One region of the Comamonas sp. E6 genome, then DNA from elsewhere that is predicted to be linked to it. Evidence: predicted binding sites of a transcription regulator. Region 1 holds the regulator's gene; each other region holds the start of a gene.
The links. The regulator sigma-54, encoded in region 1, starts transcription at its own class of promoters, with help from an activator protein. The targets are predictions, from matches to a motif close to TGGCANGNAANCTGCTTT.

Region 1 (5,132 bases):
AGCAATGAACTGTCCCTACCCTCCAACGTGCCTTCCATGAAAAAAACACTCCTACCTCTTGCGCTGGCCTGCGCCCTGGCAGCAGCGACCGGCATTGTCCATGCCGAAAAAGCCGACAGCGCCAAGCCCATGAATATCGAGGCGGATGCGTTGCGTCATGACGAGCTGCAGCAGACCAGTGTCTTTACTGGCAATGTGGTGATGACCAAGGGCTCCATCGTGCTGCGCGGTGCTCAGCTCGATGTGCGGCAGGACGCCGAGGGCTATCAGTACGGTGTGATCAAGGCCGAGGCCGGCAAGCGAGCGTTCTTCCGCCAGAAGCGCGATACCGTGGCCGGTCAGCCCGAGGAGTTCATCGAGGGCGAAGGCGAAGTCATCGAGTACGACGGCAAGGCCGATATCGTCAAGTTCATCCGTCGTGGCGAGATGCGCCGCTACCGTGGCGGTCAGCTCAGCGATCAGGTCACGGGCTCCATCATCGTCTACAACAACATCACCGACGTCTATACCGTCGATGGCCAGAAGACCAGCGGCGGCCTGCCTAGCTCCTCCGTGGGACAGGGCGGCCGTGTGCGCGCCATCATGGCGCCCAAGGACGGCACGCCGGGGGCACAGCCCAAGCCTGCAACACCTGCCACGCAGCTGCGCCAGAGCATGACGCTGGGCGGCGAGAAAGCCGACGAGAAGAAATGAGCGAGCCGACTTTCTCCAGCAGCCGCAGCGGCGAGTCCGACAGCCGCCTGGAGGCCAAACATCTGGCCAAGTCCTACGGCAGCCGCAAGGTGGTCAAGGATGTGTCCCTGTCCGTGCAAAAAGGCGAGGTCGTCGGTCTGCTCGGCCCTAATGGAGCGGGCAAGACCACATCGTTCTACATGATCGTGGGCCTGGTGCGCAGCGACGGCGGCGAGATCTTCATCGACGGCCAGCCGGTGGGCGGCATGCCGATTCACCAGCGTTCGCGCCTGGGCCTGTCCTATCTGCCCCAGGAAGCCTCCATCTTTCGCAAGCTCAGCGTGGAAGACAATGTGCGCGCCGTGCTGGAGCTGCAAAAGGACGAGCAGGGCAAGGCGCTGACGCGCGACGAGATCGAAAAGCGCCTCACGGGCCTGCTGCAGGAGCTGCGCGTCGAGCATCTGCGCCAGTCGCCGGCGCTGGCGCTGTCAGGCGGTGAGCGCCGTCGCGTGGAAATTGCCCGCGCCCTGGCCACGCAACCGCGCTTTATTTTGCTTGACGAGCCTTTTGCCGGCATCGACCCGATCGCGGTGATCGAGATCCAGCGCATCATCGGCTTCCTCAAGGAGCGCGGCATCGGCGTGCTGATCACCGACCATAATGTGCGCGAGACGCTGGGCATCTGCGACCACGCCTTCATCATCAGCGACGGTCATGTGCTGGCCGAAGGCACGCCCGAGGAGATCGTGGAGAACGCCGATGTGCGCCGCGTCTATCTGGGCGAACATTTCAGGATGTGATGACCGCCACGCTCCCTCACTTTGTGCGGTCGCTGCCCCCAGAAGGGGCCCTGACCGGCTGCGCCGGGGTTTGCCTTGAGGTGGCCCGGCGGCAAACCCGTAGCACTGCGCGCGTTTGCAATGATTGTCTGGGGGCCGCGCCTCGATGAAGCCAGGTCTCTCGCTACGCGTTTCGCAGCATTTATCGCTTACGCCGCAGCTGCAGCAATCCATTCAGCTGCTGCAGCTTTCCACCCTGGAGCTGGCGCAGGAAGTCGAGCAGATGCTGGTCGACAACCCTTTTCTGGAACGTGCGGGCGATGAGGCCGAAACTGCGGGAGATGCTCCTGTAGATGTAGCTAATAGCGCCGGTGAATACAGTACTTCAGATAGTATTCATGCTGAAAGAGATGCATCGCAAGCGCAACAAGCTACTGAAACGGTAGCGGAGACATCAAACCCCGAAACCCCTGAAACGCTGAACTGGGAGGCCGAGGGCCTGGACGGTCAGGACGGGGAATGGGGTGGCGAATCCAGTAGCGAGTGGGATACGCCCTCGGCCAGCAGCTCCACGCGCAACCGCGATGGCGATGACGAAACCGATGCCATCGATCTGGCGCGCGAGCACCAGAGCCTGACCGACTTTCTCCATCGTCAGGCGCTGAGCCTGCATCTGGGCGCGGCGGACATGGCGGCGCTGCGCTTTCTCATCGAGTCGCTCAGCGACGACGGCTATCTCGAGGATTCCCTGCAGGAGCTGGCGCAAAGCCTGGCCGGCGACGACCTGGAAGAGCGCGAGGAGCTGGAGCAGCACTTTGTCATTGCGCTGAAGCTGCTGCAAAGCCTGGAGCCCGTGGGCGTGGGAGCGCGTGATCTGGCCGAGTGCCTGCAGCTGCAGCTGCGCGACCTGATCCGCACCGCCGAGGATGAGGGCACGACCGAGGCGCATATGAACCGGCTGCTGCTGGCGCAGGCCATCTGCGCTCAGCCCATGGACCTGCTGGCGCGGCGCGATCTGCGCAAGCTCACCAGTCTGTGCGGTGCGCGCGAGGAGCAACTGCGCGAGGCCATGGCCCTGATCGCCAGACTGGAGCCGCGTCCGGGGCGCCGCTTTGTCGACGTGGAACGCCATATCGTGGTGCCCGATGTCATCGTGCGCCCGGTGCGGGCCGGCTCGGGCCGGGTGGACTTCTCCGTGCAGCTCAACCCCGAGGTCATGCCGCGTCTGCGCGTGCATGACATCTATGCCAGCGTACTGCGCCGCCACAAGAACAGCGACGGCCATGCGGCGCTGCAGCAGCAACTGCAGGAGGCGCGCTGGTTCATCAAGAACATCCAGCAGCGCTTCGACACCATCTTGCGGGTCTCCGAAGCCATCGTGGAGCGGCAGAAGAACTTCTTTGTGCATGGCGAGCTGGCCATGCGACCGCTGGTGCTGCGCGATATCGCCGACACGCTGGGCCTGCACGAGTCCACCATCAGCCGTGTGACCACCGCCAAGTACATGGCCACGCCCCAGGGCACCTTCGAGCTCAAGTACTTCTTCGGTTCGGGCCTGGGCACGGAAACCGGCGGCAGCGCCTCCAGCACGGCCGTGCGTGCGCTGATCAAGCAGTTTGTCGATGCCGAAGATGCCAAGAAGCCGCTGTCGGACGCCAAGCTGGCCGATATGCTCAAAGAGCAGGGCATCGAGTGCGCGCGCCGCACCGTCGCCAAATACCGCGAGCAGCTCAAGATACCGACGACCACGCTGCGCAAGGCGCTGTAGGGCACCGCAGAAACAAGAAAGCCGCTGATGCATCGCACAGCGGCTTTCTTGCTCTGTCTTTAGGGCGGGAGCCTTGATAAGGCATTCCTCAAGCAAGGGGCAGCGAGCAAGAGCTGCCCTTGCGGCGATGCTGCCGTCCCCCTTGGGGGCGCCCGGCCAGGGGAAGGCGCGTAGCGCCTCAGGGGGTTATCAAGAAACCAACCACCAGATAAACCAGACCAGCACGCCAATCATCAGGCCGAACTTGAGGATCTTGTAGAAGGTCGGATTCCAGTCGCGGAAGGCGCGGCGGTACTTGCCCGCATAGAACGAGATCTTGAACAGCTTGCTGATCATGCCGCGCGGATCGCCCTCGTTGTTGGGCGAGCTGGCGGCGGCCACCACGTTCTTGCCCAGCCAGTGATTGAGCCACTGGGCAAAGCCATTGGTCATGGGGCGCTCCACATCGCAGAACAGCACGATGCGGTTGCCTTCGCTGCGGTTCTCGGCCCAGTGCATAAAGGTCTCGTCGAAGATCACGCCTTCACCTTCACGCCAGCTATAGGGCTGGCCGTCGACCTCGATCATGCAGCGGTCGTCGTTGGGGGCCAGCACGGCCAGGTGATAGCGCAGCGAGCCTGCATAGGGGTCGCGGTGCAGATTGAGCTTGGCGCCGGGCGGCAGCTCGGCAAACATGGCGGCCTTGACGCTGGGAATCGATTTCACCAGGGCCGTGGTCTTGGGGCACAGCTCCATGGCCGAAGGGTGGGCATCGCCGTACCACTTGAGATAGAAGCGCTTCCAGCCGGTCTTGAAGAAGGAGTTGAAGCCTGCGTCATCGTTATTGGCGGCGGCCTTGATCTGCATGTTCTTTTGCAGATTGACGGCTTCCTCGCGGATTTCACGCCAGTTGGCCTGCAGCGGCGCCAGCTCGGGGAAGGTGCTGGTGGGCAGATAGGGCGTGCGCGGCACCTTGCTGAACATCAGCATGAAGACGTTGAACGGCGCTGTGAACGTGGAGTGGTCAAACAATTGCTTGACCACCTTGTGGCGCACCTTGCCGCGCAGATGCATGTACAGCCCGCAGCCAAAGAAAAGCAGCACCAGTGCCAGAACGATTATTTTTGCCATAAGGGCCAATTTTACCGGGGGCACCCCGGCGGCCACCATGGGGGCAGGTCAAACAGAACCGGGGTAGGGGAATATCAAAAGCAATAGCTGCCGGCGCTTGACGGCCAGGCGCGGCAGCCGGTCAGGATCAGATACTCAAGGCAGAGCCAGCACGGCGCAGTTGCACAGATCCGCGCTCTCGAACACCGTTGTGTCGCCCGCTTTGAGGCCCGGCACGGGGAATAGCCGCACCGTCAGCGGCTTGTTGAGGCGAAAAGCCATGGTGCCCGTATCGCGCATGACGGCGGCGATCTGCTCGGCGCTGCTATCGCCCGGCACAGGCACGGTATCGAGGCCGATGCCGCAGACGCTGCTGTAGGTCAGCAGGGCGCGGATATCGAATTCGTCATTCAGACTGGCCTGGGCCAGGCCTTGGTCCTCGGTCACGGCCAGCATCAGGCCGCTGAAGCCGATCTGCGTCACGCCGTTGACTGATTTGAAGACGCGGGTCAGCAGGGCCGAGGCTTCCACCGTGCCGCTGGCGCCGAAACAGGGCACGCCCAGCAGTTGGTAGACATCGACCATGGAGGCGCAGGACTTGGACGGCGCGGCCGAGGTGTCCATGCCCGCGATATGCCAGCTCTCGGCCAGTTTCACGCCGTCGGCACAGCGCTGGATGGCAGTGGCATGCTCGTTCAGAGTCTGGCTCAGGCGCTCGAATGCGAGCCTGAACCACGCCGCGTGATCGAGCTGCAGGCGCTGCTGCTGCAGCTCCTGCAGTTCAGCCACCATGAGGTCTGGCGTTTCCAGGCCCAGCACCAGGG
Region 2 (5,132 bases), on a different contig from region 1:
TTGATGTGCACCACGGTGCCGCCAGCGAAGTCCAGTGCGCCATCGGCACCCAGCAGACCACCGCCCCACACCATGTGGGCCATGGGGATGTAGCTGAAGGTGAACCACAGCACGGAGAACACGATCACGGCCGCGAACTTGATGCGCTCGGCGAACGCACCCACGATCAGCGCCACGGTGATGGCGGCGAAGGTGGACTGGAAGGCTACGAACACGTATTCGGGGATGGTCTTGAGCATGGACGACAGCGTGTCAGGCGTGATGCCCATGAGGAACAGCTTGTCGAAGCCCGCGAAGAACTTGCCTTCGCCGCCAAAGGCCAGCGAGTAGCCGTAGATGGCCCACAGCACGGTGATCAGCGAAAAGATCACGAAGACCTGCGCCAGCACGGACAGCATGTTCTTGCTGCGCACCAGGCCGCCGTAGAACAGCGCCAGGCCGGGGATGACCATCAGGATCACCAGCATGGTCGAGGTCAGCATCCAGGCGGTGTCGCCGGCGCTCAGGGTGGGAACGGCCTCGGCCGCTGCTTCGGCCACAGGCGCTGCGGCGGCGGCAGCCGTTGCAGCTTCCTGGGCAAAGCCGGTGGCGCCGGCAGCCAGCAGGCCCAGTCCCAGGCCTGCGCTCAATAGTTTCTTGATCATGGCAATCTTTCTCAAAACGGTTCCAGAGAGACTGGGCCTTTACAGGGCCGCGTCGCCGGTTTCTCCTGTACGGATACGGATCGACTGCTCCAGCGCCTGCACAAAAATCTTGCCGTCGCCGATCTTGCCGGTGCGGGCTGCGCCCTCGATTGCGTCGATGGCGGCATCGACCAGATCGTCGGCAATCGCGGCCTCGATCTTCAGCTTGGGCAGAAAGTCCACCACATACTCGGCACCGCGGTACAGCTCGGTGTGGCCCTTCTGACGGCCAAAGCCCTTGACTTCGGTCACGGTGATGCCTTGCACACCGATTTGGGAAAGAGCTTCACGCACTTCGTCGAGCTTGAAGGGTTTGATGATGGCGATCACCATTTTCATGACGGGCTCCTGAAAAGTTAGAAAGTCTTGGAGAGCGTCAGAATCAGACGCGCCTTGTTCACATCGCCGAAGTAGGCCTTCTTGTTGGCGCCGGTCACTGCCGCAGCGGCAGAGAAGCCGTCGCCCAGGTCATACGCACCACCGACGCTGTAGTCCACATAGTTGGGAACGCCCAGGTCCTTGATGTCGCTGGAGAAATGGGTGTAACCAACTGATGCTTTCAGTGTCACCTTGGGCATCACTTCCTGGCTGTAGGAGAACTGCAGATAACCGGTATTGCGGCCCTTGAGACCCGAGCCCGCCTTGGCGCCGGCCCAGCCGAAGTAGTCCTTGGACACCGTGTGCGAGTACTTGGCCGTGAACGGGCCGTAGGTGCCGGAGCCATAGATCTCGGTGGTGTTGCCGTTGGCGTTGCCCGAGTACACATAGGTCAGCATGCCCACGTCCCAGTCCACATCGGCAGCCTTGAACTTGTAGCCGCCGTAGAAGTCGGTTTCCAGCGAGTTGCCGGGCAGCCAGTCCACGGAGGAGTTCCAGTTGCCGACGTAGAAGCCGCTGTCGCCGAACGTGTAGTCAAAACCGCCTTGCAGCGCGGGCTTGACGGCCCTGGTGCGGCTGGCGTCCTGATCCTGACCACGGAACTTGTAGTTGGTGGTCAGGGCAACGTTGGCGGAGAGCTGGGCATGGGCCCACATGGGGGCGACAACGGCGCAGGCCAGGGCGGCAGTCTTGGCGAAAGTCTTGAAACGGCTTGCAGCGGGACTAGGCATTCAGGGTTCCTCCGGTTTGAAAATTTCGTGGCAAAAATCTCGGATGAACTCTCAAAGCACAGACCGTGCCAGCCTCTGCGGCGGCTGCGGCGCGGTTCGCTGCCCAAGGCCCTAGAACAGGCAGCGGGCCATAGCTGTCCGGTACAAAAAGCTACGAGTTTTCACAATCACTGAGCGCAACTTTCGCCACCCGGTTTGCGGCCTGAACCGAATGCACCAGGATGGTGCGTTTTTGCAATGCACCGCCATGGCCCGGTTTTTGTCCGGTTTTTGCACCAAACAGGTGATTTGAAAGTGAGTGCGTGCTCTCTGTTTGGGCGTGGACGCAAAAAAGCCCATCGCCTGGGCGATGGGCTTGCAGGCAGCGCTCAGCTCAGAAGCTGGCCTGGGGCAGGTCTGCCTTGGTGAACACCAGCGAGACCTTGGCTTCCTCGGGAATCGGCGGCAGCTCCTGATTCCAGTGCTCCCAGGCGCTGCGCAGCTCGGCCAGTTTCCGGGGCTCGCGATCACGCAGATTGGCGCGCTCGCGCGGGTCGCTGGCGATGTTGAACAGGTATTCGATGCCCTCGATCTGCAGATATTTCCAGTCGCCGCGTATCAAGGCCTTTTGCTCGCGGTGCTTCATGCGCCAGGCCAGGTCGCGCTCGGGCATCCAGCTTTGATCCTGCATCAGGGGCAGCAGGCTGATGCCGTCCAGCGGATAGTCGGCATGCGCGTCCACGCCGGCGGCGGCCAGGAAGGTGGCCGACCAGTCCATGGTCAGGCTGGGCGTGTCGCAAACGGCACCAGCCTTCATGCGCGCCGGCCAGCGGGCCAGCAAGGGCACGCGGATGCCGCCTTCGAGCAGGTCCATCTTCTGGCCCACGAAGGGCCAGGTATTGGAGAAGCGCTCGCCGCCGTTGTCGCTGGTGAAGACGATGAGCGTGTTCTCGCTCAGGCCGTTCTCCTCCAGCGCATCCAGCAGCCAGCCGATGCCTTCGTCCATGTGATGGATCATGCGCTGGTAGGTGTCGATGCTGCCGCCGTCGGTGTGCTTGCCGAAGCCGCCGATGCGGCGCGACTCCTCTAGGTCGTCGCGCGTCAGCCAGGGCCAGTGCGGCGCGCTGTAGTGCAGCGAGAGGTAGAAGGGCTTGTCGGCCGTCTGTCGCTTGACGAAGTCCACGGCGCGGCGGCTCAGCAGATCGGTGAGGTAGCCGTCTTCGGTGTGCGGCTCCTCGTTGATCCAGAAGTCGGGGCGACCGCGCGGATCGCAGTGGGCGAAATAGTCGGCGCCACCGGCATGAAAGCCGTAGAACTCCTCGTAGCCCGACAGGCGCGGGCCGAAATGCGGCGGGTAGCCCAGATGCCATTTGCCGACCAGGGCCGTGGCATAGCCGGCATCGCGCAGCAGCGAGGCCACCGTGGGGTGATCGGGCGGCAGGCCCAGCACCTTGTCGCCATGCACGCTGGCGATGGGTTCCTCGGCCGCACCGCGCAGGCGGTACTGCCAGCGACCCGTGGCCAGCGCAAAGCGCGTGGGCGAGCACACCGAGGAGTTGGAGTAGCCGCGCGTGAAGCGCAGGCCCTGGGCGGCCATGGCGTCCAGGCGCGGCGAGACGTCGGTGGCGTTGTTGTGCGCATCGCGCGCACCGGTGCAGCCCAGGTCGGCATAGCCGAGGTCATCGGCCAGGATGAAGATCAGATTGGGGCGGGAGTCAGTCATGAGAGAGCGGAGAACATTCAAAAACAGGAGCTTTTATCGCTTGTTATGCAAGGATTTTGAATAGATTTGATGCTGAAAATGTTTGGTAACAAGCGATAGCTGCTCCTCAAACATCAGGGCTTGAAGCCCGAGCGCTGAACCACCGGCGCCCATTGCGCGCGGTAGGCCTTGAGCATTTTTTCCGTGTCCTGCGCGCTGCTGACCACGGGCACCAGGTTGGAGGCGGCGAACTTCTGCTGCGTGTCGGCTTCCTTCATCACCTCCTGCACCAGTTGGGACAGGCGTTGCACCGTGGCCGGCGCCATGCTTTGCGGCGCGAACAAGGTGTTCCAGCCCGTGCCGACCAGGTTCACGCCCAGCTCCTTGAGCGTAGGAATGCCGGGTGCCATGCTGCTGCGGCGCTCGCCCGAGGTGGCCAGCACGCGCAGCTTGCCCGCTTCGTGCTGGGCGATCTGGGTGTCTAGAGTGTCCACGGCGATGGGGACCTGCCCGCCCATCAGGTCGGTGAGCAGCGGGCCCGAGCCCTTGTAGCCCACGACCTCGACGGGCACCTTGGCGGCCTCGCCCAGCATCAGCGCGAAAAAGTGCGGCAGGCTGCCCGTGGCCGGCACGCCGAAATTGGCCTGCTGCGGATTGGCCTTGAGCCAGGCCAGCAGATGCGGCAGCTCCTTCACGGGCACGGCGCTGGCGACGGCCAGGCCGAACTCGTAGCGGTTGACCTCGCTGATGGGGCGGAAGTCCTTTTCCGGCTCGTAGCCCGAGTCCGGAAACACCAGCGGCGCGACCACCATCACGGCGGGATTGGCCAGCAGCACGGCGGGCTGGGAGGCGGGCGCGTTCTTCACGTACTGGGCCGACAGGCGGCCGCCTGCGCCGGGCTTGTTTTCCACGATCACCGGGCTGCCGAGGCGGGCCTGCAGCCGGTCGGCCACGATGCGTGCCACGCGGTCGGTGGCGCCGCCGGGCGGATAACCGACCACCATGCGCAGCGGTGTCTTGTTGGGAAACAGGGCATGGCTCTCCTGGGCCTGCAGCGCGCCGCCGCCCAGCAAGCCTGCGCTCAGGCAGAGCCCCGCGGCGAGCTTGCCGAAGATTCTTCTTTGCATCGTCATGTCTCTCCTGGTCTGTGGTCCGCGCCGGTACCGGCTCGCGAATTCACACCATTAATGATTGGAAACCGGGCAGTGTAGGTGGGTTCCGGCACCGGCCTGAACCGCTCAAATGGCCGGCGCCCGGGCTTGGGGCATCAATCGGGTTTCAGGTTGATCTTGCGGGTCAGCGCTTCCCATTTGTCGGAGATCTCGCGCACCCTGGCCTGGGCCTGCTCGGGGCTGCTGCCCACCATCTCGATATCCACGGCCTTGACCCGCTCCTGCTGCTGCGGCGAGCGGATGGCGGCATCCATGGCTGCGAGAAAGCGCTTCTGGATCTCGGCAGGAACGCCCTTGGGAGCCGCCAGCAGCAGCCAGTAGGTGCCGTCGAAATCGGGGTAGCCGGACTCGGCAATCGTGGGCAATGTCGGCAGCAGCGGCGAGCGCGTGCGGCCCGAGGTGGCCAGGGCGGTGACGCGACCGCTCTGTATCTGTGGCAGCACCGTGGGTGCCGCCAGGAAGCCGCAGTTCACCTGGCCGCCCATGA
Region 3 (5,132 bases), on a different contig from region 1:
CTGACGCTCGGGATCGCTGTTGTCCACATCAGCCAGGGCCTTGAGCACATCGCGCGGCTGGGTAAAGCTGCGAATGGGCCAGCCTTCACGCCCCAATGCCTTTTCAAGCACAAAGCGGATGGAAGGGTCGTCGTCCACAATCCAGATTGGCTTCATTCGTGCAACATCCTTCCCTTCTTCTGCATATTGATAATGTCAGGCTTTATGGCAGCGGTATCAGGATTCGGAAATCCGTCCTCCCCGGCTGGCTCTCGCATTCGATCAGGCCATGGTGACGTTGCACAAAGGTCTGAGCCAGCGTCAGCCCCAGGCCGGATCCGCCGTCTCTGCCTGAGACCAAAGGATAGAAAATCCGCTCCTTGATGGCATCTGGCACGCCTGACCCGTTGTCGATTACATGCAATTCCAGTGCCAATCTGTAGCGCTCGCGCCCCAGAGTGACCTGTCTGGCCACACGCGTCTTCAGAATGATCTCGGCATCGCCCTCTGCAATGCGCCGCCCCAGCGCCTGTGCCGCGTTCTGAACGATATTGAGCAGAGCCTGTATCAGCTGTGCGCTGTCGCCTCTGAACTCGGGGATGGAGATGTCATAGTCGCGCGTGATCTTGAGCCCCTGAGGATGCTCGACCAGCACCAGCGAACGCACGCGCTCGCAGACCTCGTGGATGTTGACGTCGCCCACCTCATGCGGGTGGCGATGCGGGGCCAGCAATCTGTCCACCAGCGCCTGCAGGCGATCGGCCTCGTGAATGATGACCGTGGTGTATTCCAGCAGCTCGGGCGTGACCAGATCCATCTGCAGCAACTGGGCCGCGCCGCGAATGCCGCCCAGCGGATTCTTGATCTCGTGCGCCAGATTGCGGATCAGTTCCTTGTTCGCCAGCGCCTGCTCTCGGATGCGCTCCTCGCGATCCTGACGGGCCTGCTGTTCCAGCGGCCACATCTCCACCATGACATGGCCGGCCTTCTCGGCCAGCGAAACCGCCGCATGAATCGGCAAGGGCTCCTGCCCCAGGCGCAGCAGGCTGGCCTCGAAGCGCAGCGCAGCAAAGTCGTTGGAACGGGCGCCGCTGAGCGCCTTGTCCAGCAAGGCAGGCTCGGCAAAGCAGGTGGCGAAGTCACTGCCCACCATGATGCGGCGCGACTGGCCCAGGGCGTTTTCCAGCGCCGCGTTGACGAAGCGCACCATGCCGTACTCGTCAAGCACGGCAATCAGGGTGCAAAGCCAGTCCAGCGACTGGTAGCCGTGAGCATTGGCCTGATCCGGATCAGGCCTGGGGATATCGGGGAGCGGGGCTGCAGTGGAACTCATTCGATAGACCAAAAATGACCAGCCCCAGGGGCCGGATTAATTGACCGCAGGCAGCCGGTCCAGCTCTCGCCTGATGCCTGCGATATCACTTTCCTGGCGTGTGATATCGGCTTTCAGCTTGGCCACCCGCTCCGGGTAGCCCTGAGGATTGCGCAGCTCCAGTGCCGTGCGCACGGGGTTGCCATCGTTGTACTCCGCCTTCAGCTCGGACAGTCTGGCCTGGGCCTTGTTCAGCTCGCCTTGCAGGATGGCTCGTGCATCGGAGTCACGCGCTTTCTGCGCGGCACTGTCGCTACGGGCCGTGGCCGGCGCGCTCGATGCAGAGCTACTTGCCGGCTTGGGCTTGACCGAAGCCGCAGCGGCATTGCCACCCGAGGGCCTGGTGCCGTGAATCACCGTCACGCCACTGCCATCGACCGGCTTGCATCCCTTGGCCTTGGCCTGCGAAACATTGTTGGTGTACTCATTGCCGCAGCGGTAGATCACATCCTGGGCAGAAACCAGCCCGGATGCAAGACACAGCAACGACAACACATAAAACTTCTTCATTCGGTCCTCTCAGGCAGACGGCGGCCGCAAGTCCGCAATACCCTGAGTATCGCTCCAAGCCTGCGGCTTTTATTGACTACTTGACCGCCACCAACCCGTTTGGTTCCTTTGCTGCCACGCCCGCCGCAGCGGGCGCTCAATAAAAAAGGCGGCTTGCGCCGCCTTTTTTGACCTCTGCTTTACAGCGAGAAGTACATATCGTATTCGACAGGGTGCACCGACTGGCGATAGCGAGTCACTTCGCCCATCTTCAGCTCAATGTAGGCATCCAGCATGCTGTCGGAGAACACACCGCCCTTGGTCAGGAACGCACGGTCTGCGTCCAGGGCTTCCAGAGCCTGATCCAGGCTGTGGCAGACGGTAGGCACCAGCTTGTCTTCCTCGGGGGGCAGGTGGTAGAGATCCTTGGTCGCGGCTTCGCCGGGATGGATCTTGTTTTCCACGCCGTCCAGGCCGGCCATCAGCAGAGCTGCGAAACCCAGGTAGGGGTTCATCAGAGGATCGGGGAAGCGTGCTTCCACGCGACGAGCCTTGGGGTTGCTGACGTAAGGAATACGGATGGAGGCCGAGCGATTCTTGGCCGAGTAAGCCAGCTTCACGGGCGCTTCAAAGCCGGGAACCAGACGCTTGTAGCTGTTGGTGCCAGGGTTGGTGATGGCGTTCAGCGCACGAGCGTGCTTGATGATGCCGCCGATGTAGTACAGGGCGAAGTCGGACAGGCCGGCATAGCCGTCGCCGGCAAACAGGTTCTTGCCATCCTTCCACACGGACTGGTGCACGTGCATACCGGAGCCGTTATCGCCAGCGTAGGGCTTGGGCATGAAGGTTGCCGTCTTGCCGTAGGTGTTGGCCACGTTCCAGATGATGTACTTCTGCAGCTGTGTCCAGTCGGCACGCTCGACCAGGGTCGAGAAGCGTGTGCCGATTTCGTTCTGACCGGCGCCGGCCACTTCATGGTGGAACACTTCGACAGGGATGCCGACCGCTTCCAGCAGCAGCGACATCTCTGCACGCATGTCCTGGGTGCTGTCGACAGGAGGAACTGGGAAGTAGCCACCCTTGACGCGAGGACGGTGACCACGGTTACCGGTCTCGAACTTGGTGCCGGTGTTCCAGGGAGCCTCGTATTCTTCGATTTCGAAGAAGGGGTTGTGAGGCTCGGTACCCCAACGCACGCCGTCGAAGATGAAGAATTCGGGTTCGGGACCGAAGTAAGCGGTATCGCCCAGGCCGGAAGCCTTCAGGTAGGCTTCAGCACGCTTGGCAATGGAACGGGGATCGCGGTCGTAGGCCTTGCCATCACCGGGTTCGATCACATCGCACTGCAGAATCAGTGTGGTTTCTTCGAAGAAGGGATCGATATTGGCAGTGTTGGGATCGGGAACCAGCTGCATGTCCGAGGCTTCGATACCCTTCCAGCCGGCAACGGAAGAACCGTCGAAAGCATGGCCCGAGGCGAACTTGTCCTCGTCGAAGTGCGACACGGGCACGGTCACGTGCTGTTCCTTGCCGCGGGTATCGGTAAAGCGCAGGTCCACGAACTTGACCTCGTTATCCTGCACCATCTGCATCACGTCTGCAACGGTCTTCGCCATTAGATCTCTCCTGCCAACTTTGGCTGATCAAATAAAGAATGAATAGTATCTAGCAGTTTGCGTGCCAACTCGACCTCGGCGCCTCGCAACAACATCTGCGCACCGAAACCGAGCCTTGGTGTAAAGATATTCGGCACAAGACATAAGCACTTACCAGAGCTGCATCTGCAAACTGCACCAAACAGACGCGCATTGTCTCACTGCCAGAGCACGCCACACAATTGCACCATCTTGGTGAATTAATTGGCACCAATTTGGTGCATTTCTGAAACAAGATTGTTTTTGGTGCATGGCACCTGATTCAACCTGCTGCAGACGCTTTTCAGCGAGCCACCGAAGCTGCACCATCCGAATCATCTGCACCCGGTGCAAACGGGACCTGCGGGTCGGCAGCACTCGGCATGGTCTGCGCCCTCATCTGCTCCAGCGCCGCCAGACAGAAGTGGGCAAACCACAGTGCAGAGAAGGCAAACACCAGCGCATAGATCCAGATGGCAATGGGCACAAGAATCCAGAAAGCAGCCAGGAACAGCAGCCCGGAAATCCAGACCACACCGGGCGCTGCACCCAGATAGCCGCAGATCACGCCCATCAGAATGAGCGACATGCGATGACGGGCAAACAGGGCCCGGCGCTCGTCCTTGCTGGCATGCTCGGACAAGGCGTCAAATGCCATGACCCTGTAGGTGAGCCATCCCCAGATCAAAGGCGCTACCACCAGCATCAGCGGCGGGAACACCCATAACGGCAGAGTGACAAACAAGGCCAGCAGCGCAATCAGCGTGGAGCCGCCCGACCAGACCAGGCTGGCCATGGTGGAGCCGCCATGCTTTTTCTCGAGACCGACAAAGCGTTTCTCGGCCACCAGCTGCGTGAGCACTGGTGCCATGAACAGGCCTACCAGCAGCAAAACCAGCACCACGAGTACCGGCATTGCGCCCAACACAACAAAAATGGAAGCCACCACCTCCGAGGCATACCCAAGGCCCAGCCCTTGCAGCCATAGCCACAAGGAATGCAGCCAGCCCACCCCGTCCAGCAGGCTTTGCACCTTGAGGACCGCATCGGCCCAGAAGAAGTAACCAAGAAGCCAGGCCATCAAAGCCATGGCCAGCAGCGGCAAGAGTGACCAGACAATGACCCGCTTATGCAGGCAATACGCCATGGCACGCCAAAAAGAGTCGAGTAGCAAGCTCATGCTGGCAAGCATACTCAAGGATTGGCTTATGCGCGACCCATCAATCGCAGGACAGCCAGCCACTGCTGCGCCCAGAAGCCACGGCCATAGTCGCGCAATTGTCCTTTTGTATTCGCTTGCACCTGATCGCGAATGCCAGTGGGGTCATAGCGCAGATCAAAGTTGGCCGTGCCAAACAATATGTCCCACCAGGGCAACAATACGCCGAAATTGTTTCCATGCACCTTCTTGTTGCGCACGGGCGCCATGGGTTCGTGGCCAATACCGATGGCGTGGTGGCGGCGGTGAAAGCGTGGACTGATCCACAGGCGTTCGCCCAGTTGGCCAAACCAGATGCGCACGTTGGCATGCTGAAAGCTCTCGCTGAGCTGGGTCAGGGCCACGATGGCCACGAACTGCCCCGGAGCCACGCCAATCAGCTGTGCCACCAGCACGATGATGGCGTCATGGATCACGTCGTCGAGCAGGTGATTGCGAT

Region 2: a site for sigma-54 is predicted at 1,846-1,863, ahead of CSE6_RS06545 (TorF family putative porin). Genes of this name have one in related genera too.
Region 3: a site for sigma-54 is predicted at 3,506-3,523, ahead of glnA (type I glutamate--ammonia ligase). Genes of this name have one in related genera too.

Annotation. Positions count from the first base shown of each region.
Region 1 covers NZ_BBXH01000012.1:176,373-181,504, reverse strand. Annotated here, with positions in the region: gene lptA (lipopolysaccharide transport periplasmic protein LptA) at 37-693, shown strand; gene lptB (LPS export ABC transporter ATP-binding protein) at 690-1,472, shown strand; gene CSE6_RS11880 (RNA polymerase factor sigma-54) at 1,618-3,219, shown strand; gene CSE6_RS11875 (aspartyl/asparaginyl beta-hydroxylase domain-containing protein) at 3,409-4,329, opposite strand; gene CSE6_RS11870 (DUF711 family protein) at 4,465-5,132, opposite strand, start outside.
Region 2 covers NZ_BBXH01000007.1:502,863-507,994, forward strand. Annotated here, with positions in the region: gene amt (ammonium transporter) at 1-644, opposite strand, end outside; gene glnK (P-II family nitrogen regulator) at 684-1,022, opposite strand; gene CSE6_RS06545 (TorF family putative porin) at 1,040-1,792, opposite strand; gene CSE6_RS06550 (sulfatase) at 2,166-3,494, opposite strand; gene CSE6_RS06555 (Bug family tripartite tricarboxylate transporter substrate binding protein) at 3,608-4,600, opposite strand; gene CSE6_RS06560 (tripartite tricarboxylate transporter substrate binding protein) at 4,741-5,132, opposite strand, start outside.
Region 3 covers NZ_BBXH01000024.1:74,935-80,066, reverse strand. Annotated here, with positions in the region: gene ntrC (nitrogen regulation protein NR(I)) at 1-156, opposite strand, end outside; gene glnL (nitrogen regulation protein NR(II)) at 203-1,312, opposite strand; gene CSE6_RS20375 (hypothetical protein) at 1,349-1,861, opposite strand; gene glnA (type I glutamate--ammonia ligase) at 2,041-3,456, opposite strand; gene CSE6_RS20365 (EI24 domain-containing protein) at 3,779-4,666, opposite strand; gene CSE6_RS20360 (sterol desaturase family protein) at 4,681-5,132, opposite strand, start outside.